2 regions of the Bradyrhizobium sp. HKCCYLRH3073 genome follow, and region 1 is predicted to be linked to the other one. Evidence: predicted binding sites of a transcription regulator. Region 1 holds the regulator's gene; the other holds the start of a gene.
What was found. Region 1 encodes HrcA, which represses chaperone genes, less so after heat shock. Its sites were predicted from a motif close to GTTAGCACTCNCNNNNNGNGAGTGCTAAC; they were not measured.
Positions count from the first base shown of each region.

Region 2: the regulator HrcA is predicted to act here: its motif matches at 7,468-7,496, upstream of groES (co-chaperone GroES).

Region 1 covers NZ_JBNPUD010000004.1:460,376-474,708, reverse strand. The annotation lists gene ACQR1X_RS13165 (penicillin-binding protein activator) at 11-1,219, shown strand; gene hemW (radical SAM family heme chaperone HemW) at 1,233-2,390, opposite strand; gene rdgB (RdgB/HAM1 family non-canonical purine NTP pyrophosphatase) at 2,377-3,021, opposite strand; gene rph (ribonuclease PH) at 3,018-3,731, opposite strand; gene hrcA (heat-inducible transcriptional repressor HrcA) at 3,906-4,994, shown strand; gene grpE (nucleotide exchange factor GrpE) at 5,125-5,745, shown strand; gene ACQR1X_RS13135 (hypothetical protein) at 5,901-6,836, opposite strand; gene ACQR1X_RS13130 (hypothetical protein) at 7,035-8,543, opposite strand; gene dnaK (molecular chaperone DnaK) at 8,898-10,793, shown strand; gene dnaJ (molecular chaperone DnaJ) at 10,939-12,069, shown strand; gene ACQR1X_RS13115 (class I SAM-dependent methyltransferase) at 12,312-12,914, shown strand; gene ACQR1X_RS13110 (NADPH-dependent FMN reductase) at 12,960-13,538, shown strand; gene pyrF (orotidine-5'-phosphate decarboxylase) at 13,545-14,276, shown strand; gene ACQR1X_RS13100 (DUF1330 domain-containing protein) at 14,310-14,333, shown strand, end outside.
Region 2 covers NZ_JBNPUD010000010.1:235,731-250,063, forward strand. The annotation lists gene ACQR1X_RS23610 (ATP phosphoribosyltransferase regulatory subunit) at 1-733, shown strand, start outside; gene hisG (ATP phosphoribosyltransferase) at 730-1,707, shown strand; gene ACQR1X_RS23620 (glycosyltransferase family 2 protein) at 1,778-2,821, shown strand; gene ACQR1X_RS23625 (ChbG/HpnK family deacetylase) at 2,818-3,660, shown strand; gene ACQR1X_RS23630 (DUF2076 domain-containing protein) at 3,872-4,675, shown strand; gene ACQR1X_RS23635 (L,D-transpeptidase family protein) at 4,764-5,555, opposite strand; gene ACQR1X_RS23640 (protein phosphatase CheZ) at 5,863-6,642, shown strand; gene ACQR1X_RS23645 (hypothetical protein) at 6,757-7,263, opposite strand; gene groES (co-chaperone GroES) at 7,595-7,891, shown strand; gene groL (chaperonin GroEL) at 8,013-9,656, shown strand; gene ACQR1X_RS23660 (hypothetical protein) at 9,797-10,987, shown strand; gene ACQR1X_RS23665 (hypothetical protein) at 11,275-11,682, opposite strand; gene ACQR1X_RS23670 (L-lactate permease) at 11,832-13,496, opposite strand; gene ACQR1X_RS23675 (ABC transporter ATP-binding protein/permease) at 13,817-14,333, shown strand, end outside.

The sequences.
Region 1 (14,333 bases):
AAGAGATGCCATGGTGGGCCCGCGTCATCCCAACTCTCTCGGTCCGGGACCCCATGGGGTCGCCCGGCGAACGGCGCTGGGCCTGATCGTCGGCGCGCCGCTGCTGTCGGCGTGCTCCAACGTGCAGCAGGGCTTCAATCCGTTCGAGCAGCCGACGGCGCCGGCGGGACCGCCGCAGCAGCCGGCGGTGGCCGGCAACGGCCAGGTCAAGGTCGGGCTGATTCTGCCGCTGTCGGCGTCGGGCAATGCCGGCGTCGCCGCGCAATCGATGAAGAACGCGGCCGAGATGGCATTGGCCGAGTTTCAGAACCCCAACATCCAGCTCCTGATCAAGGATGACGCCGGCAGCCCGCAAGGCGCGCAGCAGGGCGCGCAACAGGCCTGCGACGAAGGCGCCGAGATCATCCTCGGGCCTCTGTTCGCGGGCTCGGTGCCGGCGACGGCCCAGGTGGCGCGCACGCGCAACATCTCGGTCATCGCCTTCTCGACGGATTCGAGCGTGGCGGGGCGCGGCGTCTATCTGCTCAGCTTCCTGCCGGAGTCCGATGCGAGCCGCATCGTCGAATATTCCGCCAGCGTCGGCAAACGCTCGTTCGCGGCGCTGCTGCCCGACAATGCCTATGGCACCGTCGTCGAGGGGGCGTTCAAGACTGCGGTCAGCCGCCGCGGCGGACGCATCGTGGCATTCGAGAAATATTCCGGCGACCGCACCGGGCCGGCGCGCACGGTGGCGCAGGCGCTCGGCGGCGCCGATGCGCTGCTGCTGGCCGACGACGGCGAATCGGTCGCGGCGACGGCCGATGCGCTGACCGCTGCCGGCGCCAATCTGCGCAACATCCAGCTGCTCGGCACCGGGCTGTGGGACAATCCGCGCGTCTATGCCAGCGCCAGCCTGCAGGGCGGCCTCTATGCCGCGCCGGATCCGTCCGGCTTCCGCGCTTTCGCCGGACGCTACCGGACGCGATTCGGCGGCGATCCCGTACGCACCGCGACCCTCGCCTATGATGCGGTGGCGCTCGTGGCCGCGCTGGCGCGCACCCAGGGCAACCAGCGTTTCGCGCCCGACGTCCTGACCAATGCGTCCGGCTTCGCGGGCATAGATGGCCTGTTCCGGTTCCGCAGCGACGGCACCAATGAGCGCGGGCTTGCGGTGATGCGCGTCGGTTCGGGGGGCGGACAGACCGTCGCCGGCGCGCCGAAAAGCTTCAGCGCGACGTGAGTCGCAGCACGTCTCAGGCGGCGAGGTCAGCGACGACCGCGTCGAGCACCGGAAAGCCGTCCTGGGTCACGCGCAGCCGCCCGTCCGGATCGACCGCGATGGCGCCCTCCTCGCGCAGCAGCGCGATGCGGCGCGGATCGAGCGTGCGGCCGGAGATCCTCGCGTAGCGCTGCGGGTCGATGCCCTCGGCCAGTCGCAGCCCCATCAGCAGGAATTCGTCGGCGCGCTCCTCGCGATTGAGCTCGTCGTCGGTCATCACACCGTGACCGTTGGACTCGACCCGCATCAGCCAGGCCTCGGGCCGCTTGTCGGTTGCGGTCGCGTGTCTGATGCCGCCGATGTCGAGCCGGCCATGGGCGCCGGGACCGATGCCGGCATATTCCTGGCCACGCCAATAGATCAGGTTGTGCCGGCACTCCGCGCCTGGGCGGGCATGGTTGGAGATCTCGTAGGCCGGCAGCCCGTGACGGCCGCAGACCTCCTGCGTGACGTCGTACAAGGTGCGCGCCAGGCCTTCATCCGGCGTCTTCAGCTTGCCCGCGGCATGCAGGCCGAAGAATGGCGTGCCTTCCTCGATGGTCAGTTGATACAGCGACAAATGCTCGGCTGCCTCGCTGATCGCGCGCGTCAGCTCCTCGGTCCACATCGCCGGCGTCTGGTCGGGCCGGGCATAGATCAGATCGAACGAATAGCGCTCGAAGGCATTGCGCGCGATCGCCACCGCCTTCATCGCCTCCTCGGCCGTGTGCAGTCGGCCCAGCATCTTGAGCGACGCATCGTCCATCGCCTGGACGCCGAGCGAGACGCGGTTGACGCCGGCAGCGCGGTAGCCGGCAAAGCGCGTCGCCTCGACGCTGGTCGGATTGGCTTCCAGCGACACCTCGACGTCAGCGGCGACATGCCAGTGCCGGCCGATCGCGTCGAGAATCGCGCCGACGGTCTGCGGCTGCATCAGCGACGGCGTGCCGCCGCCGAGAAAGATCGAGCTGACGGTGCGCGGCCCAATGCGGGCGGCGGTGGTCGCGATCTCCTGGGCGAAGGCGCGGGCGTAGCGCTCCTGGTCGATGGCCGCATGCCGGACATGGCTGTTGAAGTCGCAATACGGACATTTCGACAGGCAGAACGGCCAGTGCACATAGACGCCGAACGCTTCGCTGTCAGCGCTGGTCAAGGCAGATCTCCGCGAGCTTCACGAAGGCGCGCGCCCGGTGCGACAGGCCGAGGCCGAGCGGCGGCAGGCCGTGCTTCTCGATGCTGGTCATCTCGCCGAACGTGCGATCGTGCCCTTCTGGCAGGAACATCGGGTCGTAGCCGAAGCCGGCCGTGCCGCGCGGCGGCCAGACCAGCGTGCCGTCGACCCTCGCCTCGACCTCCTCGACATGGCCGTCCGGCCATGCCACGCACAGCGCCGAGACGAAATGAGCGCCGCGCTGGTCGGCACCCGCGGCGCCGCGCTCCTGCAGCAGGCGCTCGATCCGCGTCATCGCGCCGGTGAAATCCTTGTCCGGTCCGGCCCAGCGCGCCGAATAGATCCCCGGCGCACCGTCGAGGGCGTGAACCACGATGCCGGAATCGTCGGCAAAGGCCGGAAGCTGCGCGGCCTTGGCCGCGGCGACCGCCTTGATGCGGGCGTTGGCCTGGAAGGTCTCGCCGGTCTCGTCCGGCTCGCCCAGGCCGAGATCGCCGGCCGACACCGCCTCGACGCCATGGGGGGCGAGCAGCTCGCGCATCTCGGCAAGCTTGCCGGGATTGTGGGTCGCGATGACGATGCGACCGGTGAGCCTGCGGTGCGGACCGTTCACGCGACCGCCATCTTCTGCAGGTCGACCAGCCGCGCGACGCCCTTGCGGGCGAGCGCCATCAGCGCCAGGAACTCGGCCTCGGTGAACGGCGTCTTCTCCGCCGTGCCCTGCACCTCGATGATGCGGCCGTCGCCGGTCATGACGAAATTGGCATCGGTCTCCGCCTCGGAATCCTCAGCGTAGTCGAGATCGAGCACCGGCGTGCCGTTGTAGATACCGCAGGAGATCGCGGCGACGTTGGCGCGCAGCACCTCGGTCTTGATCATGTTGCGCGACTTCATCCACTTGATGCAGTCGGCCAGCGCGACCCAGGCGCCGGTGATCGACGCCGTGCGCGTGCCGCCATCGGCCTGCAGCACGTCGCAGTCCACCGTGATCTGGCGCTCGCCGAGCGCTTCCAGGTCGATCGCGGTGCGCAGCGAGCGGCCGATCAGGCGCTGGATCTCGACGGTGCGTCCGGTCTGCTTGCCGGCGGAGGCCTCGCGCCGGGTTCGCTCCAGCGTGGCGCGTGGCAGCATGCCGTATTCGGCGGTGATCCAGCCGCGTCCCTGGCCCTTGAGCCAGGGCGGCAGCCGGTCCTCGAGCGTGGCGGTGACCAGCACATGGGTGTCGCCGAACTTCACCAGGCACGAGCCCTCGGCGTATTTGACGACGCCGCGTTCCAGGCTCACGGCCCGCAGTTCATCCGGTGCACGGCGGCTCGGCCGCATGATTCTCTCCGTGAAAGAGGCGAAAGAGGGTGTTTGACGGCCTTGTAGGAGCCGCGACCGGCAGCGGCAAGGGTTTATCAAGGGCCCGTCGCTCCCGGAGCCCCCTCCTCATGACCGGCTTGCCACCGAGCCGCCGCATGGACACATTATAGGCAGCTGGGAGGAGTGCATCTGGTGGCCCACCACGATCCGATCAACCTGATGACACCGCCGGCCGGTCTGGCGCAGCTGAACGAGCGCTCGCGCGAGATCTTCCGGCAGATCGTCGAAAGCTATCTGGCGACCGGCGAGCCGGTCGGCTCGCGCAACATTTCGCGGCTGATCGCGGTTCCGCTGTCGCCGGCCTCTGTGCGCAACGTCATGGCCGATCTCGAGCAGCTCGGCCTGATCTACGCGCCGCACACCTCGGCCGGCCGGCTGCCCACCGAAGCCGGCCTGCGCTTCTTCGTCGACGCCCTGATGCAGGTTGGCGACATGACGGAGGCCGAGCAGCAGTCGATCCAGAGCCAGCTCGCGGCCGTCGGCCGGGCGCAATCGGTTGAGGCGGCGCTGGATGAAGCGCTGACCCGGCTGTCGGGTCTGACCCGTGCCGCCGCCGTGGTTCTGACCGCCAAATCCAACACCCGGCTGAAGCACATCGAGTTCGTCAGGCTCGAGCCCGAGCGTGCGCTCGTCGTTCTGGTCGGCGAGGAAGGACAGGTCGAGAACCGGGTCCTGACCCTGCCGCCGGGCGTGCCGTCCTCGGCATTGACCGAGGCGTCCAATTTCCTCAACGCCCGGATCAGAGGGCGGACGCTGGCGGAAGCGCGGCTCGAGCTTGAGACCGCGCTGGCGCACGACCGTGCCGAGCTCGACCAGCTGACGCAGAAGGTGATCGCCGCCGGCGTCGCGAGCTGGTCCGGCGGCGACAGCGACGAGCGGCAGCTCATCGTGCGCGGCCACGCCAACCTGCTCGAGGACCTGCATGCGCTCGAAGATCTCGAGCGTGTCCGGCGGCTGTTCGACGATCTCGAAACCAAGCGCGGCGTCGTCGATCTGCTCGGGCGCGCGGAGAGCGCGGAAGGTGTCCGCATCTTCATCGGCTCGGAGAACAAGCTGTTCTCGCTGTCGGGCTCGTCGACGATCGTGTCGCCCTATTCCGACGCCACGGGTCGCATCGTCGGCGTGCTCGGCGTCATCGGTCCGACCCGGCTCAACTATGCCCGGGTGATTCCGACGGTCGATTATGCCGCGCGCCTGGTCAGCCGGCTGCTGGGTGGCTGATGCGTGAGATGGTTAATCCGCGGACGGCGTCTCCGGCGGGCCGGTCAGGCTGCGCTTGATTTTCGACGCTCAAAGCACGATATCCCGCCCCATATCCCCAAACCCGTCAGCCGAACTTGCGAGTCTGTCCATGACCGATCCCGACCTGCATAAGAATGATCCGGAAAACCCGGCGCAGGCCAGCGAACCCGTCGTCTCCAAGCCCTACATCATGCCCGATGATCCCGAGGCCGGCTCGGCAGAGGCCCTTGCCAAGGAGGCGGCCGACGCGCGCGACAAGATGCTGCGCACGCTGGCGGAGATGGAGAATCTGCGCAAGCGGACCGCCCGCGAGGTCGCCGATGCGCGCATGTACGGCATCACCGGCTTCGCCCGTGACGTGCTCGACATCGCCGACAATCTGCAGCGCGCGCTCGATGCCGTGCCGGCGGAGACGCGCGACAATGCCGATGCGGGCCTGAAGTCGCTGATCGAGGGCGTCGAGCTCACCGAGCGTTCGCTGCTCAACACGCTGGAGAAAAACGGCGTCAAGAAGTTCGATCCGACCGGGCAAAAGTTCGACCCCAATTTCCAGCAGGCGATGTACGAGGTGCCGGATCCGTCGGTGCCGTCCGGCACGGTGGTGCAGGTCGTGCAGGCCGGCTTTATGATCGGCGAGCGCGTGCTGCGCCCCGCTTTGGTCGGCGTGTCCAAGGGCGGCGCCAAGGCGGCGCCCGCGGCGAGCAACGATCAGTCGAACAGCGCCGCCTGACGGCGAGCACGGGCACGCGTTCTGCGGCCGTCCTGTTGTCGAACGAAGAAGCCACGGGCAGCGATGCCCGTGGCTTCTTGTTTGTCGGCGCGACCTTGTAGTTCGTCTCGCGGCGAGCAGCCGGCGTGATCACGCCGTCCGATGCCGGGCTGGTCTCAGCCTCTTGGCTGGATGCCGTCGCGGACGGCACGGAACCGCGGGAAGGCCGCCGACCACTGGTCGCGCGGCGCGCTGCCGATGATCCGCAACGTGTTTGGCCCGCCGAAGCGCAGCCACTGCACCACCGTCACCGGCGTATTGTCCTTGCCGCTGGTGGCGTCGATCCGGGTCTCATAGGCCGGCTGGCCGTCGATGCGGATCGGCTCGGACATCGTGATGCGCGCTTCGCGGACGCCCGGAATGGTGGTGGCCGCCTGTTGCGCCACGCGCGCGCGGTCGCCCGCCTCCGGGGCCACGCCAGCCACCAGCCCGATCACGACGAAGGGCGCGGCTTCGAAGCCCTTGTCCTCCTCGCCGTCGGCGAGGATCAGGGCGCCCGGCCCGAGCGTGCGGATGGTCTTGAACCCGGAGAGGTCGGTGACCTTGAACGGCATCATCGCGAGCTGCTCGTCGACCGGAACGTCCTTGCGGACGACGGCGGAGGCGAACATCTGGCGCACGGCATCGTCGGTGTAGATCCGGCTCGCGGTCTCCGGGATCTGCACGGCCACGTAGCCGGAGAAGCCGTTGCCGGGCAGGATCATCGAGTAGCGCCGCACCGGCGTGTTGCCATCGCGGCCGTTCTCGACGGTATAGTAGGCGGTGCCGGCGGCGGTCTCGATGCTCTCCGGCTTGACGCTGCCGGTCCCGGCGGGATTGGCGGTAAACGCGTTCTTCACCTCGCCATAGGCGGCGGCGGGCAGTTCGGTCAGCAGCACCTTCACGCTCTGGTCCTCGGTTTCGAAGCCGGAGAACGTCTTGGCCTTGGCGAGCCCGACCAGCGGCGCGAGCCCGATGCGGACGCCGGGCGGAAATACGGCGTCAGTGGCCAATGCGGGGTGCAGCAGCGAGATCAGCAGGGTGGCCGCGGTGAAGAGTCGAACGATCATCATCAAACATTGCCTCGTTGACCGGGGCCGCGCGCCGAGGCGGTCGGGGGTCCTCGCCAGCGTGGTCTTCGGCGGGCACGCTTTTAGCGGCTTTGCGCCCCCCGCAACAGGCCGGGCGCGCGGTTTTGATCGCCTGCGGCGGTCGGCGCGCTCCGGCGGGGCACATTTTGCCTCAAAAGGCGGATTCAGGATGGTACAGCGCTAGCCGCGCTTCAGGATTTCGACGCCGTCGACGGTCTGTACCAGCACATAGGGCGCGAGCAGGGCCCTGAGCTCGGGGTCGGAACGCGCCCAATCGCCCCAGTCGCTGTTCTGATTGTCGATCAGGACGACGTCGGGCGGCTGCTTCCGGAAGTCGGCGATGATCCCGGCGCGTTCGCGTTCCACATAGGGCGCGAGCCGCTGCGCCGTCTGTGAATCGATGGTTCCGTCCTGTTGCGATCGGCGGACGATTTCCCGGACCCAGAACGCCTCCTGGCGCGAGATCCAGGTGCCACCGAGGGTCCGCACCATCGGGTGGCCGATGACTGCGGCCGCGCTGAGCACCAGCATGCTCGGGCGCGGTCCGAGCCGCGCCACCTGGGCTTCGATTTGCCGGACGTCGACGCTGCCATTGAACCAGAGGCAGGTCTGCACGAACAGCACGGCGCCGGCGAGAGCGGTGGCGACCTGCGGCCAGCGCCGCATGTCGCGGCTGGTGTCGATCGCCGACACGGCAAGGCCGGCGGCAAGCAGCGCCAGCGCGACCATGGGATAGGCGTGATAGCCCCAGCCCTTCTGCTGCGCGACGAACGACACCAGGAATCCGAGCGATCCGGCCAGCGTGGTGAAAGACGCCGCGTCGCGCGCGTGCTGCCGGCGTTGGAGGAGGAGAATGGTGATCGCTGCCGCAAGCCACAGGCCCATCGGCAGGGTCACGAGGATGGTCGGCACCGGCGCCTTCAGGAGCAGATAGACGTCGCGGACCAGCGGATAGATGAGCGTGAAATATTCGGGAAAGAACAGGTAGATACAGGCCGCGTTGAGCAGCACCAGCGCCGCGGCGATCCAGTTCTCCAGCGCGAACAGCACGCGCCAGTCGCGCGCCTGCGCGGCGGCGGCGAGAATGCAGAAGCCGGCGCTGAAGGCGAAATAGGGCTTGAAGCTCATCGTGAGGCCGGCGCTGAGCCCGGCGATGAGCACGGCAGCCGGGCCCACCCGCTCGCCCCTGGCGCGCAGGATGTACACCGCGATCGCCGGCAGGATCGTGATCAGGGCCAGATGTTCCCGCTGGCCGAAATCATACATCGGCGCGATCAGGAGCAGGGCGGCCGTCCACGCCGCCAGCCAACCGTCGGCGAGGCGATGGCGCAGCGCCGATGTCCGCAGCACCAGCCACACCAGCGTCAGGGATGCCGCGGCCAGCGCGAAGATCAGGGTGTTCGTCGCCAATTCGGGCCTGAGATGGATCGCACGCGCCAGCGCGACGGCCAGCAGATAGACCGACCCGGCCATCGGCGGATTGGTCTCGAGGATGTCGACGTAGAGCCGCTGGCCATCGAGCATGCGCTCGCTGACGAGGAGCCACCAGCTGACGTCGACATTGAGGGGAAGGGTGTATCGCAGCCACGCCGCTGCAACCACGATGGCGCAGATCAGCAGTCCGGGGAACGTGGCCTGGCCGGCTTCGCGCGCACGCTGCGGAAAGCCCCAATCGGTGTCGATGACCATGCCTCATTCCCGTCCCAGGAGTGCGGCAGGCTAGGGCCCGTGGGTTAACAACGCATTTCGGTCATCGGGGCAGATCCGGAGTACCGGATTCGTTGCTCCCTGCCCGCGATCGCACCCTCCCGTTTAGGGAGCTGCCAAGGTCGATTGGCCCTTCTTGATGACTCCGCGAGGTCGTTCGGCGAGGGCCGTGATTTTCGTGGGGTCGAACCCCTGGTCCGGTCCTTGCGGGCCACTCCCCCCCTCCTATATGACGCTCATCGTCGCAATATCGCGAGCATTTGATCTGAGGGGGTTTTGGATGGGGGCGCCGTCAGGGCCCCACCCAACCTGCCGCAAAAAGAAGGATATGAGACCATGGGAAAGGTCATCGGGATCGATCTCGGCACCACGAATTCGTGCGTGGCCGTTATGGACGGCAAAACGTCGAAGGTCATCGAGAACGCCGAGGGCATGCGCACCACGCCGTCGATCGTCGCCTTCAGTGACGACGGCGAACGTCTGGTCGGCCAGCCGGCCAAGCGCCAGGCCGTGACCAACCCCGAGCGCACCTTCTTTGCGGTCAAGCGCCTCATCGGCCGCCGCTATGATGACCCGATGGTCGAGAAGGACAAGAAGCTCGTCCCCTACAAGATCGTCAAGGCCGGCAACGGCGACGCCTGGGTCGAGGCCGACGGCAAGACCTATTCGCCCTCGCAGGTCTCCGCCTTCATCCTGCAGAAGATGAAGGAGACCGCGGAAGCCCATCTCGGCCAGAAGGTCGACCAGGCCGTCATCACCGTCCCCGCTTATTTCAACGACGCCCAGCGTCAGGCCACCAAGGACGCCGGCAAGATCGCTGGCCTCGAGGTTCTGCGCATCATCAACGAGCCGACCGCGGCGGCGCTCGCCTACGGCCTCGACAAGACCAAGGCCGGCACGATCGCCGTGTACGACCTCGGCGGCGGCACCTTCGACGTCTCCATTCTTGAAATCGGCGACGGCGTGTTCGAGGTGAAGTCGACCAACGGCGACACCTTCCTCGGCGGTGAAGACTTCGACATGCGTCTGGTCAGCTACCTCGCCGACGAATTCCAGAAGGAGCAGGGCATCAACCTGCGCAACGACAAGCTCGCTCTGCAGCGCCTCAAGGAAGCTGCCGAGAAGGCCAAGATCGAGCTGTCGTCGACCACGCAGACCGAGATCAACCTGCCCTTCATCACCGCGGACCAGTCCGGTCCGAAGCATCTGACGATGAAGCTGACCCGCGCCAAGTTCGAGGCGCTGGTGGCCGACCTCGTCGAGAAGACCATCGAGCCGTGCCGCAAGGCGCTGAAGGATGCCGGCCTCACCGCCGGCGAGATCGGCGAAGTGGTGCTGGTCGGCGGCATGACCCGCATGCCGAAGATCCAGGAGATGGTGAAGCAGTTCTTCGGCAAGGAGCCGCACAAGGGCGTCAACCCCGACGAGGTGGTGGCGATCGGTGCCGCGATTCAGGCCGGCGTGCTGCAGGGCGACGTCAAGGACGTGCTGCTGCTCGACGTGACCCCGCTGTCCCTCGGCATCGAGACGCTGGGCGGCGTGTTCACCCGCATCATCGACCGCAACACCACGATCCCGACCAAGAAGAGCCAGGTGTTCTCGACCGCCGAGGACAATCAGAACGCGGTCACCATTCGGGTCTTCCAGGGTGAGCGCGAGATGGCGGCCGACAACAAGATGCTCGGCCAGTTCGACCTGATGGGCATTCCGCCGGCCCCGCGCGGCATGCCGCAGATCGAGGTGACGTTCGACATCGACGCCAACGGCATCGTCAACGTCTCGGCCAAGGACAAGGCCACCGGCAAGGAGCAGCAGATCCGCATCCAGGCCTCGGGTGGCCTGTCGGAAGCCGACATCGACAAGATGGTCAAGGACGCCGAGGCGAATGCTGCGGCGGACAAGAAGCGCCGCGAGGCGGTCGACGCCAAGAACCATGCCGACGCGCTGGTGCACTCCACCGAGAAGGCGCTGGCCGAGCACGGCTCGAAGGTCGCCGACACCGAGCGCCGCGCCATTGAGGATGCCGTCAGCGACCTCAAGGAAGCGCTGAAGGGCGACGATGCCGAGGCGATCAAGGCCAAGACCAACACCCTGGCCCAGGCGTCGATGAAGCTCGGCGAGGCCATGTACAAGCAGCAGGCCGAGAGCGACGCGGCCCGCGACGCCGCCAAGGATGACGTCGTCGACGCGGAGTTCACCGAGGTCGACGACGACAAGAAGAAATCTGCTTAACTGAGGCAGAGGTAGTGACCATGACCCCCATGCCAAAGAGCGCTTTCAGCGGCTCGTTGGATGGGGGTCATTTTCATTGACCCGGAACGTGCGCGGCGATCGCGCCGGCCGTTCCTGTTGGGCGAAGTTCGGGCGGGTTTGATTGATGTCCACCAAGCGCTGCTACTACGAGACCCTGGAAGTCGAACGCGACGCCGACGAGGGCAAGCTCAAGGCCGCCTTCCGCAAGCTGGCCATGAAGTGGCATCCGGACAAGAATCCGGGCGATGCCTCAAGCGAAGTGAAATTCAAGGAGATCAACGAGGCCTATGAGGTGCTGCGCGACGCCGACAAGCGCGCCGCCTACGACCGCTATGGCCACGCCGCCTTCGAGCAGGGCGGCATGGGCGGCGCGCACGGCTTCGGCGCCGGCTTTGCCTCCTCGTTCTCCGACATCTTCGAAGACCTGTTCGGCATGGCCGGCCAGCGGCGCGGCGGCACGGGGCGCGAGCGCGGCGCCGACCTGCGCTACAACATGGAAATCACCCTGGAAGAGGCGTTCCAGGGCAAGACCGCTCAGATCGAGATTCCAGTCTCGGTGACCTGCGAATCCTGCTCCGGCACCGGCGCCAAGGCCGGCACCAAGCCGAAGACCTGCGCGATGTGCGGCGGCGCCGGTCGCGTCCGGCAGGCCCAAGGCTTCTTCACCCTGGAGCGCACCTGTCCCGGCTGTCACGGCCGCGGCCAGATGATCGAGGACCCCTGTCCGTCATGCTCCGGCTCGGGCCGCGTCACCCGTGACCGCACGCTGTCGGTCAACATTCCCCAGGGCGTCGAGGACGGCACCCGCATCCGTCTCGCCGGCGAGGGCGAAGCGGGCCTGCGCGGCGGGCCGCCCGGCGATCTCTACATCTTCCTGTCGTTGACGGCCCACGAGTTCTTCCAGCGCGACGGCGCCGACCTGCACTGCCGCGTGCCAATCTCGATGGTGACGGCGGCGCTCGGCGGCGAGTTCGAGGTGCCGACGATCGACAAGGGCAAGACCAAGGTCAAGATTCCCGCCGGAGCGCAGTCCGGGCGCCGATTCCGGATCGCGGCCAAGGGCATGCCGGTGCTGCGCTCGCGCCAGACCGGCGACATGTATGTCCAGATCGTGGTCGAGACGCCGCAGAACCTGACCAAGAAGCAGCAGGAGCTGCTGGCCGAGTTCGAGAAGTTGTCGTCCGGAGCGACCCAGCCCGAGGCGGCCGGCTTCTTCACCAAGGTCAAGGACTTCTTCGGCAAGGCGGCGAGCTGAGCCGTGAGTTCAAGCAAGCACGGCCTCGTGGTTTCGCCGAATGATTTCGGGATTCAGATTCAGAGGTCGAGCGAATTTGCTGCTCTGCACATGCAAAAAATTATCGAATGCAACTGTAAGAGCGCGGACCCGCCAGCCTTAATCGTACGTTACGGTTCGGCTTGACCGCCCCGCCTGCGCCCTATACGTCTTTGTGACTCTTTTCTGACATCGCCGTGAAAGCGGTCCCGTCTGGTACCGAGATGCCCCTGCAAACGTCCGTGCGTGCGTCGAAAAAGCCTCTCCGTCTGGACGACGAAGTGCGCTTCCTCCGCTCATGGATCGAAAAGCCGCTGCATATGGGCGCCGTCATGCCGTCGGGCCGGCTGCTGGCGCGGACCATGGCGCAGTACGTCGATCCGCACGGCACAGGCCCTGTCATCGAGCTCGGACCGGGCACCGGCGCGATTACCAATGCGCTGGTCGAGCGCGGCGTCGATCAGAAGCGGCTGGTGCTGGTCGAGTACAATCCGGGCTTCTGCGCGTTGCTGCGCGACCGCTACCCGCAGGCCAAGGTGGTCCAGGGCGACGCCTATCGCCTCCGCGACACGCTCTGGAACGTGCTCAGCGCCCCTGCCGCGGCCGTCGTCTCCGGCCTGCCGCTCGTGACCAAGCCGATGCTGACGCGCATGAAGCTGATCCGCGATGCGTTCGCGGCGATGTCGCCGAATGCGCCGTTCGTGCAGTTCACCTATTCCGTCGTGCCGCCGATTCCGAAGTCGCTGCCCGGCGTCACCACGCAGGCCTCCGAGCGCATCTGGATGAACCTTCCGCCGGCGCGCGTCTGGGTGTATCGCAAGCCCTGACCGGCGGCCGCGATCCTTTGTGGCGGGTCGCTGACCGACCTCACGATGTCCGCGCTGAAGATCCTCATCATTCCCGGCTCGACCCGGGCCGGCTCGCACAACGCGAAGCTCGCCGCGGCCGCCGCCTATCAGTTCGTGCAGGCTGGCGCCGACATCACCCGCATCTCGCTCGCTGACTTCCCGCTGCCGATCTACGACGCCGACCTCGAGGCGCAATCGGGCATTCCGCATCACGCCGTGAATCTGACGCGCATGATCGGCGTCCATCATGCCGTGCTGCTGGTGACGCCGGAATACAACGCCTCGGTGCCGCCGCTGCTGACCAACGCCATCACCTGGATCTCGCGGGTCGACGAGCCGCCCGGCAGCCGCGGCGCGGTTTTTCGCAGCCGGCCGTTCGCGATCGCCGCCGCCTCCGAGAACCGCTTCGGCGGCATCCGCGCGCTCGCCGCCTTGCGGCTGGTGCTGACCGCCTGCAACGCGACGGTGATCCCGAGCCAGCTCGCGCTGGCCTTCGCCGACAAGGCCTACAACGACATGGACCGGCTCAAACTGCCCGCTGACGTCACCGCGCTCGACGCGCTGGTGCGGGAGCTGATCGCAACAGCGCAACATACGATGTGAGGTGACATGCCGACCGAGATTGCTCCGCGCGACCGCCTGATCGTGGCGCTCGACCTGCCCGGCGTGGCCGAGGCCGAGGCGATGATCGCCAGGCTGGGCGAAGCCGTGACGTTCTACAAGATCGGCATGGAGCTGACCTATGCCGGCGGCCTCGGCCTCGCCGAGCGTCTTGCGGCCGAGGGCAAGCACGTCTTCATGGACCTCAAGCTGCACGACATCCCGACCACGGTCGAGCGCGCCACGAGGCAGATCGCCCGGCTCGGCGCCCGTTTCCTTACCGTGCATGGCTTCTCGCAGAGCATGCGAGCGGCGCTCGCCGGCGCCGCCGGCTCCAGCCTCGAGCTGCTCGCCGTCACCGTGATGACGTCCTACGATGATGCCGACCTCGCCGCCGCCGGCTACGCCATGGGCGTCAAGGAGCTCGTCGCCAGGCGCGCCGTGCAGGCCAAGGAGATCGGCATCCACGGCCTGATCCTGTCGCCCGAGGAAACGGCGCTGGTGCGTCCGCTGGTCGGGCCTGACATGCAGCTCGTGACCCCCGGGATCCGTCCGGCGGGATCCGACGTTGGCGACCAGAAGCGCATCATGACCCCGGCCCTGGCGATCGCCGGCGGCGCCGACCGCCTCGTCGTCGGGCGTCCCGTCACCGGCGCTGCCGATCCGGCTGCGGCCGCCGAGAGCATCGTCGCCGACATCGCCGGCGCCGTGGCGCTGGCCGGCAAGACCAATCGCACGTAAGCAACAGCGACCGAGAACAGGGAGACGACAGGGATGCCCAAGGCCTATTGGATCGCG
Region 2 (14,333 bases), on a different contig from region 1:
CCGCACCGGCGACGTCGCGCTGTTCACGGCTCTCATCGACGCGCTCGACCTCTATCCGGTCTGGCGGCGGCGGCTGATCAAGGACTTCAACCGCAAGCGCACCCTGGCGCAGGACCTCGAGCGGCTGGCGATCGCCTCGGTGGCGCCGCGCAACGAGTATGAGGGCGTGCTCGCCGCTCTGGCCGGCTCCGACCGCAAGGCGGCGCTCGCCCTGGTCACCGACCTGATGTCGATTGCCGGCGCCACCGCCGTCGGCGGCCGCACGGTGGCGGAGATCGCCGACCGCTTCCTCGAGCAGTCCACCCTGAAGAGCGGCGCGCTGCCGCGTGACGCGCTGGACCGTATCAAGCGCTTCCTCGCCATCAGCGGCAGCCCGACCGAAGCCGTCCAGCAGCTTCGCGCCCTCGCCGCCGATGCCAGGCTCGACATCTCGGCGGCGATCGATGCGCTGGAGGCGCGCGCCGGCTTCATGGCCCAGCGCGGTATCGACATCGCCAAGGTGCGCTTCGCCACCTCGTTCGGCCGCGGCCTCGACTACTACACCGGCTTCGAGTTCGAGCTGCACCACCCAGGCAATGGCGACGAGCCGCTGGTCGCCGGCGGCCGTTATGACGGCCTGCTGAGCCAGCTCGGCGCCGCCTCGTCGATTCCGGCTGTCGGCTTCTCGATCTGGATCGAGCGGCTGGCCCAGAGCAGCGCCGCGGGCAAGGCCGCGCGCGGGAGAGCATCATGAGCGGCCCCCTCGTCCTCGCCGTTCCCTCCAAGGGACGTCTGCAGGAGAATGCCGAAGCCTTCTTCGGACGGGCCGGGCTGAACCTGTCCAAGCCCGGCGGCGCGCGCGACTATCGCGGCACCATCGCAGGTCTCGACAATGTCGAGATCGCCTATCTCTCTGCGAGTGAGATCGCCTCGCAACTGGCGCGCGGGACCGTGCATCTCGGCGTCACCGGCGAGGATCTCGTGCGCGAGAGCATCACCGATGCCGACAAGCGCGTGCTGCTGATCGACACGCTCGGCTTCGGCGGCGCCAACGTCGTCGTCGCGGTGCCGCAGGCCTGGATCGACGTCCGCACCATGGCCGATCTCGACGACGTCACCACCGGTTTCCGCGCCCAGCACAATCGCCGCATGCGCGTCGCCACCAAGTACATCAACCTGACGCGCAGCTTCTTCGCCGCCCACGGCATCGTCGATTACCGCATCGTCGAGAGCGCCGGCGCCACCGAGGGCGCGCCCGCGGTCGGCACCGCCGAGCTGATCGTCGACATCACCAGCACCGGCTCGACGCTGGTGGCCAACGGGCTGAAGGTGCTCGACGACGGCGTGATCCTGCGCAGCCAGGCCAATCTCGTCGCCTCGCGCGACGCCGACTGGTCGGAGGGTCCGCGCGAGAGCGCCCGGATCATTCTCGACCACATCCATGCCCGCGCCCGCGCCAGCAAATACCGCGAGGTCCGCACCCGCTTCAAAGGGTGCGACGCAGCAATGCTGAGCGAGGCGCACAGCCGCTTCGGCGTGGTGGCGCCGTTCGGCGGCCCGACCTCGTCCGGCATGCTCACCCTGCACTGCCCGCCGGCGCAGATCTACGCGCTCGGCAGCTTTCTGCGCGCACATGGCGCCGAGACCGTCTCGGTCGCCTCGCTGGACTACGTGCTCGACCGCGAGAATCCGCTGTTTGCCCGCCTCGAGGCCTTCCTGCGATCATAAATCGCCGTTCATCGTAGCGACAGGTGAGCGCGACTACCATATGTTGGTAGGAGAACGAGGACTCTGAGCAATGCTGGGAACTGACGTGTCCGACCTGACCACGACCGCGGCCGACGCCGCGTCGCAGGGACTGTCGATCGTTATCCCCGTCTATAACGAGGGCGCGGGACTGACGGTGCTGCACGAGCGGCTGAATAATCTCGCACGCACCCTGCGTCAGCGCTTCGGTCTCGCCTGTGAGCTCGTCTATGTCGACGATGGCAGCCGCGACAACACGCTCGCGATTGCCCGCACGCTGCAGGCCGATGCGCTCGATGTGCAGGTCGTGTCGCTGTCGCGCAATTTCGGCAAGGAGGCCGCGCTGATGGCCGGCCTCGATCATGCCCGGCGCGGCGCGGTGATGTTCATGGACGGCGACGGCCAGCATCCGCCGGCCCTGATCGAGCAACTCGTCACGCACTGGATCAAGGACGGCTACGACGTCGTCTATACCGCCAAGGCGCATCGCGACAACGAGCCGTTCCTGCGCCGGGTCGCCGTTCACGGCTTCTACGCGCTCATCAACTGGGGGGCGCGGCAGAAGATTCCGGAGGATGCCGGCGACTTCCGCCTGCTGTCGCCGCGCGCGGTGGCCGCGCTGCGGCAGCTCCCTGAACGCAACCGCTTCTTCAAGGGCCTCGCGAGCTGGATCGGCTTCCGCCAAATCCGCGTCGACTATGAGCCCGCGGCGCGCGCCCACGGCGTGACGACCTTCAACCTGACGAGCCTGCTCGGCCTGTCGATTGAAGGGCTGACCTCGTTCTCGGTCGCCCCGCTGCGCTTCGCCAGCCTGCTCGGAATCCTGCTGGCCTCTGCGGCCTTCCTGTTCGGGCTCTCCATCCTCTGGGAGACCGTCGTCAGCGGCAAATCGGTGCCGGGCTATCCCTCGCTGATGGTCGGCCTGATGACGATCGGCGGCGTGCAACTGATCATGATCGGCATCATGGGCGAGTATATCGGCAAGATCCTGTCCGAGCTGAAGGCACGGCCGATCTACTTCGTCGCCGAGCACAGCGAGAAGCATGCAGCGCTCGATGCACGGAGCGACGGCGCCGAGAGGAACGCCGCCGAATGAGCGCGACGCCGCACCGGCGCATCTGGCTGTGCGCCGATGACTATGGCATCAGCCCCGGGGTCAACAGCGCCATCCGGGACCTGATCGCGCGCGGCCGGCTGAACGCCACCTCGGTGATGACGGTGGGCGCCGCGATCGGGCGCGACGAGGTGGCGGAGCTGACCAGGGTCGCGTCCGACCGCCCGCGTTGCGCCATCGGCCTGCACGTCACGCTGACCGCGCCGTTCCGCCCCCTCACCATGCACTTCCGCCCGTCGGAAGGCGGCATGTTCCTGCCCTTTCCCAAGCTGCTGCGCGCCGGAATGTCCCGCCGGCTCGATCCCGAGCTGATCCGCGCCGAGGTGCTGGTCCAGCTTGCGGCGTTCGGCGAGCTGTTCGGCCGCGCCCCGGATTTCGTCGACGGCCATCAGCATGCCCAGCTCTATCCGCAGGTGCGCGAGGGCTTCCTCGCCGCGGTCAAGGAAGCCGCGCCAGCGGCCTGGGTGCGTCAGGGCGGGCGGAACGTGCCGCTGATGCAGCGGCTGACGGCACCGAAGGCGCTGCTGCTGGACGTCCTGAGCGCGCAATTCCGCCGTCATGCCAAGCGGGCCGAGATCGCTTTCAATCCCGCTTTCGCCGGCGCCTATGATTTCAGCAAGACCTCGGATTTCGCCACGTTGATGGACGGCTTTCTGGACGAGCTGCCGGAGGACGGGCTGGTGATGTGCCATCCCGGCTTCGTCGACGACGTCCTGATCGAGCTCGATCCTTTGACCGTCCAGCGCGAGCACGAGCACGCCTATCTTGCCGGCGAGCATTTTCCAGCGCTGCTCGACCGCCGCCGGATGACGCTGGCCTGAACGGATCTTGCGGGCCTGCGACGAACAAAAAGCCGCTCGGCAGCGTTCCTCCTGCGGTGCGGGCAGCGTGGAGGTCCAAAACGCCGCGCAAGCCCGAGAGACGCTGTGTCGCATACCGAAATTTAATCCGCGCCCCGGCTGGCCGGGCCACAAAGTCCCCCTAAATCTTGGCCGCGCTTCGCCGGAACAAGGCAAGCGGCAGGAGAACGACATGACACCGCAAGAACGCCAACTCATCGACGATCTGTTCGACCGGCTTGCCAAGTTGGAGAGTGCACCGCGTGATCCGGAGGCCGCCGCCGCCATCGCCCAGGCGCTGCAGCGGGCTCCCAATGCCGTCTACGCGCTGGTGCAGACGGTGCTGGTGCAGGACGAAGCCTTGAAACGCGCCAATGCCCGCATCGAGGAGCTGCAGCACGCCCAGGCCCCGCAGCAGGCTCAGTCCGGCGGCTTCCTCGATTCGATGCGCGACAGCATCTTCGGCGCGGGCAGCCGCGGGTCGGTCCCTAACGTGCCGCCGCCGTTGCCGAGCCGGCCGGTCTGGAACAGCGGCCAGGCGATGCCCCCGGGCTACCAGGGCCAGCCCGGCTATCCCGGTCAGCCCGGCCCCTACGATCAGGGCGGCTTCGGCCAGCCGCGCGGCGGCATGTTCGGCGGCGGAGGCGGCTCATTCCTCGGCACGGCCGCGGCGGCCGCGGCCGGCATGGTCGGCGGCTCACTGTTGCTCGGCGGCATCCGCTCGATGATGGGCGGCGGGTCGCATCAGGCGTTCGGCGACACCACGATCATCGAGGAGCGCGGCGGCGGTGCCAGCCCGTGGAGCGGCGACCAGTCCGGCGGGTCGCTGGCGCGTGACGCCGGTCTCGACGACATCGGCCGCTCGGGCGGCGACAGTGGTCGTGCCGGCCTGTTCGACCAGGCGAACTACGACGACAACGGCAATGACAGCGACGCGGCCGACTTCGATTCCGATGACGGCTATGGCGACGACGACGGTGGCAGCGACTACGCGTGATCCTCCCGGGTCGCAGCCAATTCGAGAATGCAAAGGCCGCCCGGATGGGCGGCCTTTTTCAATGGCCGATGTCGTGCGGTGGCGGTCGTCAGAGCACGATCACCCGGGCACCGACGTTCACGCGGCCATAGAGGTCGATGACGTCCTCGTTGCGCATCCGGATACAGCCTGACGAGACGTTGGTGCCGATCGTCCATGGCTCGTTCGACCCGTGGATCCGATACAGCGACGAGCCGAGATACATCGCGCGTGCGCCGAGCGGGTTCTGCGGTCCGCCCTCCATGTGCCGCGGCAGGTCGGGCCGGCGCGCGAGCATTTCCGGCGGCGGCGTCCAGTCCGGCCATTCACGCTTGGCCGAGATCGTCTTCACGCCCGACCAGGTGAAGCCGGGCCGGCCGACGCCGATGCCATAGCGCAGCGCCCTGCCCTCGCCCTGGACCAGATAGAGGAACTTGTTCGGCGTATCGATGACGATCGTGCCCGGCCGTTCTTTGCCGTCATAGTCAACGATCTGTTTCTCGTACTTCGGATCGAGCGGCCGCTGCGTCTGCTCATAGGCCTCCTCATCCGGCACTCCCTGCTGCGGAACCATGCCAGGCGCCAGCTGCTGCGGCTCGTAATAGGACGGCTGCTGCTGATACATCGGCTGTCCCGGCGGAGGCGCGCCGCGGCCGCCTTGCGGATCCCCGAACAGGAATTCGATGAAGCCGCCACCCATGCGCGAGCGTTCGACATAGGCGGTGCGCACCGGCGCGGATTGCTGCGGCGGCCCGCTGTAGATCACGGTCGGCTGCTGAAACCCCTGGGCCGCCGCCCGATCCAGACCTGAATAGAATGCGCATGCGCCGGCCAGCAGCGCCGTGGAGAATAATTTGAACATCGACGTACTCTGTACTGTTTCGTCTGGAGACTGTTCGTCGCGCGAGGCGGCAACGCCGCCGCGTATCGTCAATAAAGAGCAAAACCCGATCGCTTTGGTAAACGCGGGAGGCGCCGGGATTCACCATCGCTGCATACGACGGCGGTTTTGATGGCTAGCGTTTATTTTGCGTGAAGGCCGGCGGGGCATGGTTAATAGTTGACGCACGATGCACGCCAGCGTTGCTCAACCGCGGTTCCTGGCGTGAACGCGATGTTAAATAGGCTCTGCGTAGAACTGATCCGAACAAGAGGTCAGGGATACTATCATGGCTGTTCGCAAGCGTTTCCGTATCGAAGAAGCAATCGTCGGCCATATGCCGGAGCCCGACTTCGTGGGCGGCGAGATCGGCCCCAACCACAAGGAAATCATGGACGAGCTGCGCGCGATCCGCTCCCAGATGGCCAACGCCATCCGCAGCGGAGGTAGCAACACGGCCAACGCCGCCATCGAAGAATCCGCCGCACGCGAGGTCGCCGAGGCGCGCGCGCTGCTCGAGACCTATCGTGCCCAGATCGAGCAGTGCGAAAAGCTCAAGGTCGAGCTCGACCTGATCCACGACGCGATCAACCGCACCAAGGGCGAGATCGCGACCCTCCATGCCAAGAGCTTCAACGGCGAGGAGATGGCCAAGGTCAACGGCGAGCTCGGCGCGGTCGTCGGCGGCACCGAGCAGGCGACGCAGCAGATCCTCGAAGCCGCGGAGGCGATCGACCAGGCCGCGAGCGCGCTGTCCAAGGTGGACTCGGCGGACCAGCAGAAGATCCTGAGCGAAGAGATCCAGGAGCGCGTGGTCTCGATCTTCGAGGCCTGCAACTTCCAGGACCTGACCGGCCAGCGCATCAACAAGGTCATGACCACCATGAAGTTCATCGAGCACCACATCGTGGTGATGATGGACATCTGGGGCGGCGTCGACGCCATCAAGGCGCATGTGCCGCCGATCGTCGACACCCGCGAGGGCGACGCCAGGCTGCTGAACGGCCCGAAGGCGGCGGGCGAGGTCGGCCACGCCTCGCAGGACGACATCGACGCGATGTTCAACTGAGGTCGGCGGCCAGTCCCAGCGACCGCTTCAGGCCACGTCATCGTACAGAACGCCGGCGCAGTCGCCGGCGTTTTTCGTTCGACTCTCGACCTTTGCGGGATGATCGCCCGGATCTCAGGCGCGCGGCCCGCAGCGGACGTAGACCATCGTCTGGTAACGGGTCGCCGCATCCTTGTCGACGAAGCGGGTGATCAGCACACGGCCGTCGAAGGAGATGACCTCGCGGTCCTGCTCGCCGCCGGGCGGTCCGGCCGGGCCGATGTAGTTCTTGCCGCTGGCCGACCCCTTCAGGCGCAGTTCCTGGGGAGTCGCCTGGTCGGCCAGATGCATCACGACACCGCCGGACGTGCCTGCCCCGATGACGTAAGGCTGTTTGCACTGCGCCAGAGCCATCTTCTCGGTGCGCGCGCGGTCATTCGGATTGTTGTAGGCGGCGAGGCCCCATTTGCCCACGAGATCCTCGGGGCGGATCGTCGCCGGAACCTCGGGCTCGACCGGCGCCTCGGTCTGCATGGGGGGCGACGGCGACAGGCTGAAGCCCGTGCACGCTCCCAGAAGCATCGTGAGCGCCGACGCGATCGCGAGATTGGCAACCGGCCGCGCGCACCGTGAACTCGTCATGGCATCCCCTTAGGAACAGAATCGTGGCTGCCCCGTCCGGCAACCAAGCGCAAAACGCTCGTCAGAGCAATGACGTCGGATGACGACGCCGCTCCACTAACATGTCTGGCCCCGGACAACATCCCCCTAACAGCCTCAAGAACGGCTTAACGGCTGGCCGTTGCTTGACAGGAACAGCCGCAAGCCATATTTCCCCGAGCGGTCTTTAGCACTCGGAGGGCGCGATTGCTAAGGCTGCGAGCCAGTTGGCGCCAAGTGGGCGTCAAATGTGGTCGCATTCAGATTTCCTCCGACAGCAACACTTATCCAAGCACCCCAAAAGGGATCCGTCATGGCCAAATCGAAGTTTCGTCCCCTGCACGACCGCGTCGTGGTTAAGCGCATCGACGCCGAAGAGAAGACCAAGGGCGGCATCATCATTCCCGACAGCGCCAAGGAAAAGCCCTCGCAGGGCGAAGTCGTCGCCGTCGGCCCCGGCGGCCGCGACGAGAGCGGCAAGCTGATCCCGATCGACGTCAAGGTCGGCGACCGCGTGCTGTTCGGCAAGTGGTCCGGCACCGAGGTCAAGCTGGACGGCGAGGAGCTCCTGATCATGAAGGAGTCCGACATCATGGGCGTCGTCGCCTGATCCCGACCTGTCGGGGGCGGCGATCAGCCGCCCCGGGCGAAAATGCTCTGCAACCTCGTTCCGGCGACAGACGGGCGATCACGCCCCTCGCCGTCGAGGTCTACTCCAGGAGAATTTTGAAATGGCAGCCAAGGACGTCAAATTCGCCGGCGACGCACGCGACCGCATGCTGCGCGGCGTCGACATTCTCGCCAACGCCGTCAAGGTGACGCTCGGCCCGAAGGGCCGCAATGTCGTCATCGAGAAGAGCTTCGGCGCTCCGCGCATCACCAAGGACGGCGTCACCGTCGCCAAGGAGATCGAGCTGGAGGACAAGTTCGAGAACATGGGCGCGCAGATGCTGCGCGAGGTCGCCTCCAAGACCAACGACACCGCCGGTGACGGCACCACCACCGCGACCGTGCTGGCCCAGGCCATCGTGCGCGAGGGCGCCAAGGCCGTTGCCGCCGGCATGAACCCGATGGACCTCAAGCGCGGCATCGACATCGCGGTGGCCGCCGTGATCAAGGACATCGAGAAGCGCGCCAAGCCGGTCGCTGCGTCCTCCGAGGTCGCCCAGGTCGGCACCATCTCCGCCAATGGCGACGCCGCGATCGGCAAGATGATCGCCCAGGCGATGCAGAAGGTCGGCAACGAGGGCGTCATCACGGTCGAGGAGAACAAGTCGCTCGACACCGAGGTGGACATCGTCGAAGGCATGAAGTTCGACCGCGGCTATCTCTCGCCCTACTTCGTCACCAATGCCGAGAAGATGACCGCCGAGCTCGACGACGTCTACGTGCTGCTGCACGAGAAGAAGCTGTCCGGACTGCAGGCCATGCTGCCGGTGCTCGAAGCCGTGGTGCAGTCGGGCCGTCCGCTCTTGATCATCGCCGAGGACGTCGAGGGCGAGGCGCTGGCCACGCTGGTCGTCAACCGCCTGCGCGGCGGCCTCAAGGTCGCGGCCGTCAAGGCGCCGGGCTTCGGTGACCGCCGCAAGGCCATGCTCGAGGACATCGCGATCCTGACCGGCGGTCAGCTGATCTCGGAAGATCTCGGCATGAAGCTCGAGAACGTCACGGTGAAGATGCTCGGCCGCGCCAAGAAGGTCGTGATCGACAAGGAGAACACCACGATCGTCAACGGTGCCGGCAAGAAGGCCGATATCGAGGCACGCGTCGGCCAGATCAAGGCGCAGATCGAGGAGACCACCTCGGACTACGACCGTGAGAAGCTGCAGGAGCGTCTCGCCAAGCTCGCGGGCGGCGTCGCGGTGATCCGCGTCGGCGGCGCGACCGAGATCGAGGTCAAGGAGAAGAAGGACCGCGTCGAGGACGCCCTCAACGCGACCCGCGCTGCGGTGCAGGAAGGCATCGTCCCCGGCGGCGGCGTGGCGCTGCTGCGCGCCAAGAAGGCGGTCGGCCGCATCACCAACGCCAACTCGGACGTCCAGGCCGGCATCAACATCGTGCTGAAGGCGCTCGAGGCTCCGATTCGCCAGATCTCCGAGAACGCCGGCGTCGAAGGCTCGATCGTGGTCGGCAAGATCCTGGACGAGAAGTCCGAGACCTTCGGCTTCGACGCGCAGACCGAGGACTATGTCGATATGGTTGCCAAGGGCATCATCGACCCGGCCAAGGTGGTCCGCACCGCGCTGCAGGACGCCTCGTCGGTCGCCGGTCTCCTGGTCACCACCGAGGCCATGGTCGCCGAGCTGCCGAAGGATGCGGCTCCCGCGATGCCGGCCGGCGGCGGCATGGGTGGCATGGGCGGCATGGGCTTCTGAGCCCTGCTTTCGACATCTCACATTCAGGAAGGCCGCCTCCGGGCGGCCTTCTTTTTGGCCGAGTGTCCGCGCCGGGGGTGCAGCGACCGCAAATCGGCGCTACAGCTTAAGGCCGATTCTGCCCCCACAAGGATTTTCAGATGCGCGCGATTTTGCTTGCGCTGGCCGTGATTGTAGCGGCCGCGCCGGAACTCGGTTGGGCCCAGAGCAAGAGCGGGACCAAGGCCCCCGCCAACGAGACGCGGTATTTCACCGCGATCGACGGTCTGATGGACGGCAATGCCGACGTGATCCTGAAGGAGACGCGCCAGGGCAAGACCGTCACCGCCGCCACGCTCGACGTCTGCTATCCCGTCGCAAAGAATTCGGATCGCAAGGACCGCTTCGTGGTCAGCCTCACGGTCAACGGCCAGACCTTGACCGGCGCGACCCAGAGCAACGGCGCCAAGGAGCCGGTCACGGTGAAGCTGAATCGCAAGCCGACCGGCGACACGTTCGAGTTCCGCGGCCAGATCACGATCGGCAAGAGCGTCACAGAGGTGGCGTCGACCGACAACTCCGACGTCAGCGAGAAGGAGTTCCAGGAGAGCCAGTCGAGCGACGACGGCATCAGCGCCCAGCCGAAGGACTTCACCGACGTCTCGCCCGAGGCGGTCTCGGTCCGGCTCAAGCTCGACGCCATGACCGACTTCCTCAAGAGCCTGAAGGGCGAGAACGTCGAAGTTTCGCTGTCGAGCCTGATCGTGAACTGCGATGCCTTGCGCGCGGGCGAGCAGACCATCAGCATGACGGTCGACCCCGACCGCGCCGGAGCGTTGATCGCGAAGGCGCGGGCCATGAACGGCGTGGTGACGGCCGGCTGGACCGCCGGCACCGTCGAGATGGACCGCACCATCCGTTTCGCGGCTGCCGACTGGCGCGACGGCGACAAGATCAACAAGGACAAGCTCGCAAACGCGATCTCCGACGTCCTGGCCCGGACCTACAATGCCAAGCCGACGAGCGCGGCGTGGAATCCGGTCAGCGGCAAGCTGAAGCTGACGTTGAAGCGGCCGAGCCAGCTGATGCCGGCCCTGGAGCTCACCGACGTCATCGAGGTCACCGGCCTCGTCTCGGCGGACAAGCCGGGCGGCGCGGACGCGCTGATGCTGTGGATCAGCAGCCCGACGACGACGACGATCGACGAGAGCTCCGCCGCCAAGCTGATCCTGTCGGACGAGTCATCCGGCGACGAGGAGGGCGACACCCGTGACGATGGCGGCGCCATCGACGAGCTGGCGAAGGCCTTCAAGGCCAAGCGCTGGGACGCGGACAACTCGGTCTGGAAATAAAGAGCGGCGGGCGCGCAGTCGACCGGTGCGCGCCCCCTTTCTTCAATTGGCACGGCGCATATGGCAACCCGTTGTGCGCTCACGTCTCTCTCCAGGTCGTCATGGCCGGGCTTGTCCCGGCCATCCACGCCGATCGGCATCCTGGGACGGACGTGGATGCCCGGGCCTTCGCCGCGCCGAAGCGGCTGCGGCCGCGCAGGCGGGACGAGCTCGGGCATGACGGAGTAACTGACCAGCAGGGTTGCTGGTCTCAGCGGCTTTTCATCTTCACAGGCGACCGCCCTGCCTCAGTTCGTATTGAGTCGGAAGCGCAGCGTCTTCGGCCCGATGAAGATGATCAGGTCGCCCTGACGCTTCCAGTTGGTCGCCGCGCTCAGCGCCGCGATCAGTTCGTCGTCGGCCTGGGCGCGCGCCGCCGGGCAGTTGCGGTCCTCGATCTTGCTGGCGATGAACACGATGGTGTTGCCGGCAACCGAGAACTGGCCCTTGCCGCCCTTGCACCACAGCTCCAGCACGGTGTCACCGTTATCGCCGATGTCGAGATCCGGCACCCGCTTCGAGCCGGGCTGCGGCAGCGCATCGAGCGTCATCTCCATGCCGAAGGGAAATTCCTCCGCCGAGGCGGCGGCGAGCGCCAGCCCCGACATCGACAACGCCACCGTCGCCACGGCGCAGCCACGCTTCAACACTTGCATCGTTCCCCTTCACACCAGTCACGCGCAGGGCTCGCCTTCCAGGCGATGGCCGTGACCACCGCCAGCACGGCTCCCGCACAAATGTGTTCCAAACATAGCAAGCCCCGCGCCGCAGCTGCGGCGCGGGGCTTTTGTCGCAGACGGTGTTGCTACTTCAGCACCATCGCCGTGAACGGATAGACATAGGCCTGCAAGGTGACGAACAGGCCGACAAGACAGGCCAGCACGATCGAATGCAGGAAGACGTAGCGCAGGATCGAGCTCTCGTGGCCGTACCAGTTGGTGGCGGTCGAGGCGACGACGATCGACTGCGCATCGATCATCTTGCCCATGACACCACCGGAGGAGTTGGCGGCTGCCATCAGGACAGGGGACAGGCCGAGCTGCTCGGAGGTGATCTTCTGCAGGTTTCCGAACAGCACGTTCGAGGCCGTATCCGATCCCGTCAGCGCCACGCCCAACCAGCCGAGCAAGGTGCCGAAGAACGGATAGAGCACGCCTGTCGCGGCAAAGGCCAGGCCGAGCGTGGCATCGACGCCGGACAGCCGGGTCAGCGTGCCGATCGCGAGCATCGCCGAGATCGTGATCAGCGAGATCGCGCAGAGACGGATGGTGCGGCCATATTCCGCGATCAGCTTGCCCGGTCCGACACCCATCAGGAAGCCGGAGATGATCGCGGCGATCAGCATGCCGGTGCCGGTGAAGGTCAGGTAGGTGAACGAGAACACCGCGCCTTCCGGCGTCGGCTTCGCAGCCACCGGCGGCATCTTGTTGATCAGCTTGTCGAGCTCGGGCACCGGATAGTTCCAGGTGAAGATCGAGTTCGCCCAGGCCTTGAAGGCGCCGTTGCCCCAGATCAGCATGATGATGCAGACGATGATCCAGGGCAGCAGCGCGCCCCAGAGCTCGGCTTGCGTCAGCGGCGTGCGGTCCAGCGGCTTCGCCGCCGTCATCGTGGCGGCCGATTCGTCACGCCCGCGCAACGCCGGCGACAGCCACAGCTGCCTCGGCTGCCAGACCTTCAGGAACAGGATCAGCGCGCCCATCGAGATCAGCGAGGCGCCGATGTCGACGATCCACGGGTTGACGTAGTTCGAGATCAGGAATTGCGGCACCGCGAACGAGACGGCGGTGACCAGGATCGCCGGCCACACGTCCTTCATGCCCTTCCAGCCCGCGAACGCCCAGATCACCCAGAACGGCACGATCAGCGAGAACATCGGCAACTGCCGGCCGACCATGGCGCCGAGGATGTAGGGGTCGAGGCCGGTGACCGAGGCGAGGCCCTGGATCGGCGTGCCCAGCGCGCCATAGGCGACCGGGGCGGTGTTGGCGATCAGCGACAGGCCGGAGGCCGCGAGCGGCGAGAAGCCGAGGCCGATCAGCACGGCACCGGTGATCGCCACCGGTGTTCCGAAGCCGGATGCGCCCTCGAAGAACGCGCCGAACGAGAAGGCGACCAGCAGTAGCTGCAGGCGCCGGTCTTCCGTGACGCCGCCGATGGCGCGCTTCAGAAGCTCGAACCGTCCGGTGGAGACCGTGACCTGGTAGAGGAAGATGACGTTCAGGACGATCCAGCCGATCGGAAAGAACCCGGTGATGACGCCCAGAAACGTCGCGCGCAGCGACATGTTGGCGGGCATCGTGAACACGAAGATCGTGATCAGGTTGGTCAGGATCACGGCGATGATCGCCGCGATGTGTGCCTTGACCTTGCCACTGGCGATCAGCACCAGCAGCGTCACGACCGGGACGGCGGCGGCCAGCGTCGACAGCGCCGGGCTCCCCAACGGGTCGTAGATTTGATTCCACATCGTGACTTCTCCCCCCACGTTCTTGTCGTTGGACCCCGTCCGGCGGGACGGATCAGGTCTGCTCGCCAGGCCCCCAAGCCTGGCAAAGGTCGGAAAAGGCGATCACAAAACCGGCAACGCCCAACTCTGCTCAAATTCTCGCGAAATCTGGCGGCGGTCGCAGTCCCTCTCCCCTGCCCCATGCTACGGTTTGTCACACGCGACCGACAAGCCGGCGGCCACCCGCCAGATTACGACTTTAGTCTAGGCAGGCGGCGACACCAGCGATTTTCTCGTTTTTAGTCAGCCTGTTAAGACCTTTTCTCAGGAGCAGCCCGTCTGTGAACAATCTGCGCTCGACCGTCGCCACCGTCTGGCGGATCGCCATTCCCTACTTCCGCTCCGAGGACAAGGTCGCCGGCCGCATCCTTCTCGCCGCCGTCATTGCGATCGAGCTGTCGCTCGTTGCGATCCAGGTGCTGGTGAACCAGTGGCAGAACAGGTTCTTCAACGCGCTGCAGCAGTATGATTGGAACAGCTTCATCTGGGAAATCGGCGTGTTCGCCGTACTGGCGACCATCTTCATCATCCTGGCCGTCTACCAGCTCTATCTCAATCAATGGCTGCAGATCCGCTGGCGGCGGTGGATGACCGACGTCTACCTGCGCCGCTGGCTGGACAACGCCACGCACTATCGCATGCAGCTCAAGGGCGACATCGCCGACAACCCGGACCAGCGCATTGCCGACGACGTGCAGCTGTTCGTCGACAAGACACTGAACATCACCATCGGCCTGCTCAGCTCGGTCGTCTCGCTCGCATCGTTCATGGTGGTGCTCTGGGGGCTGTCGACCGATG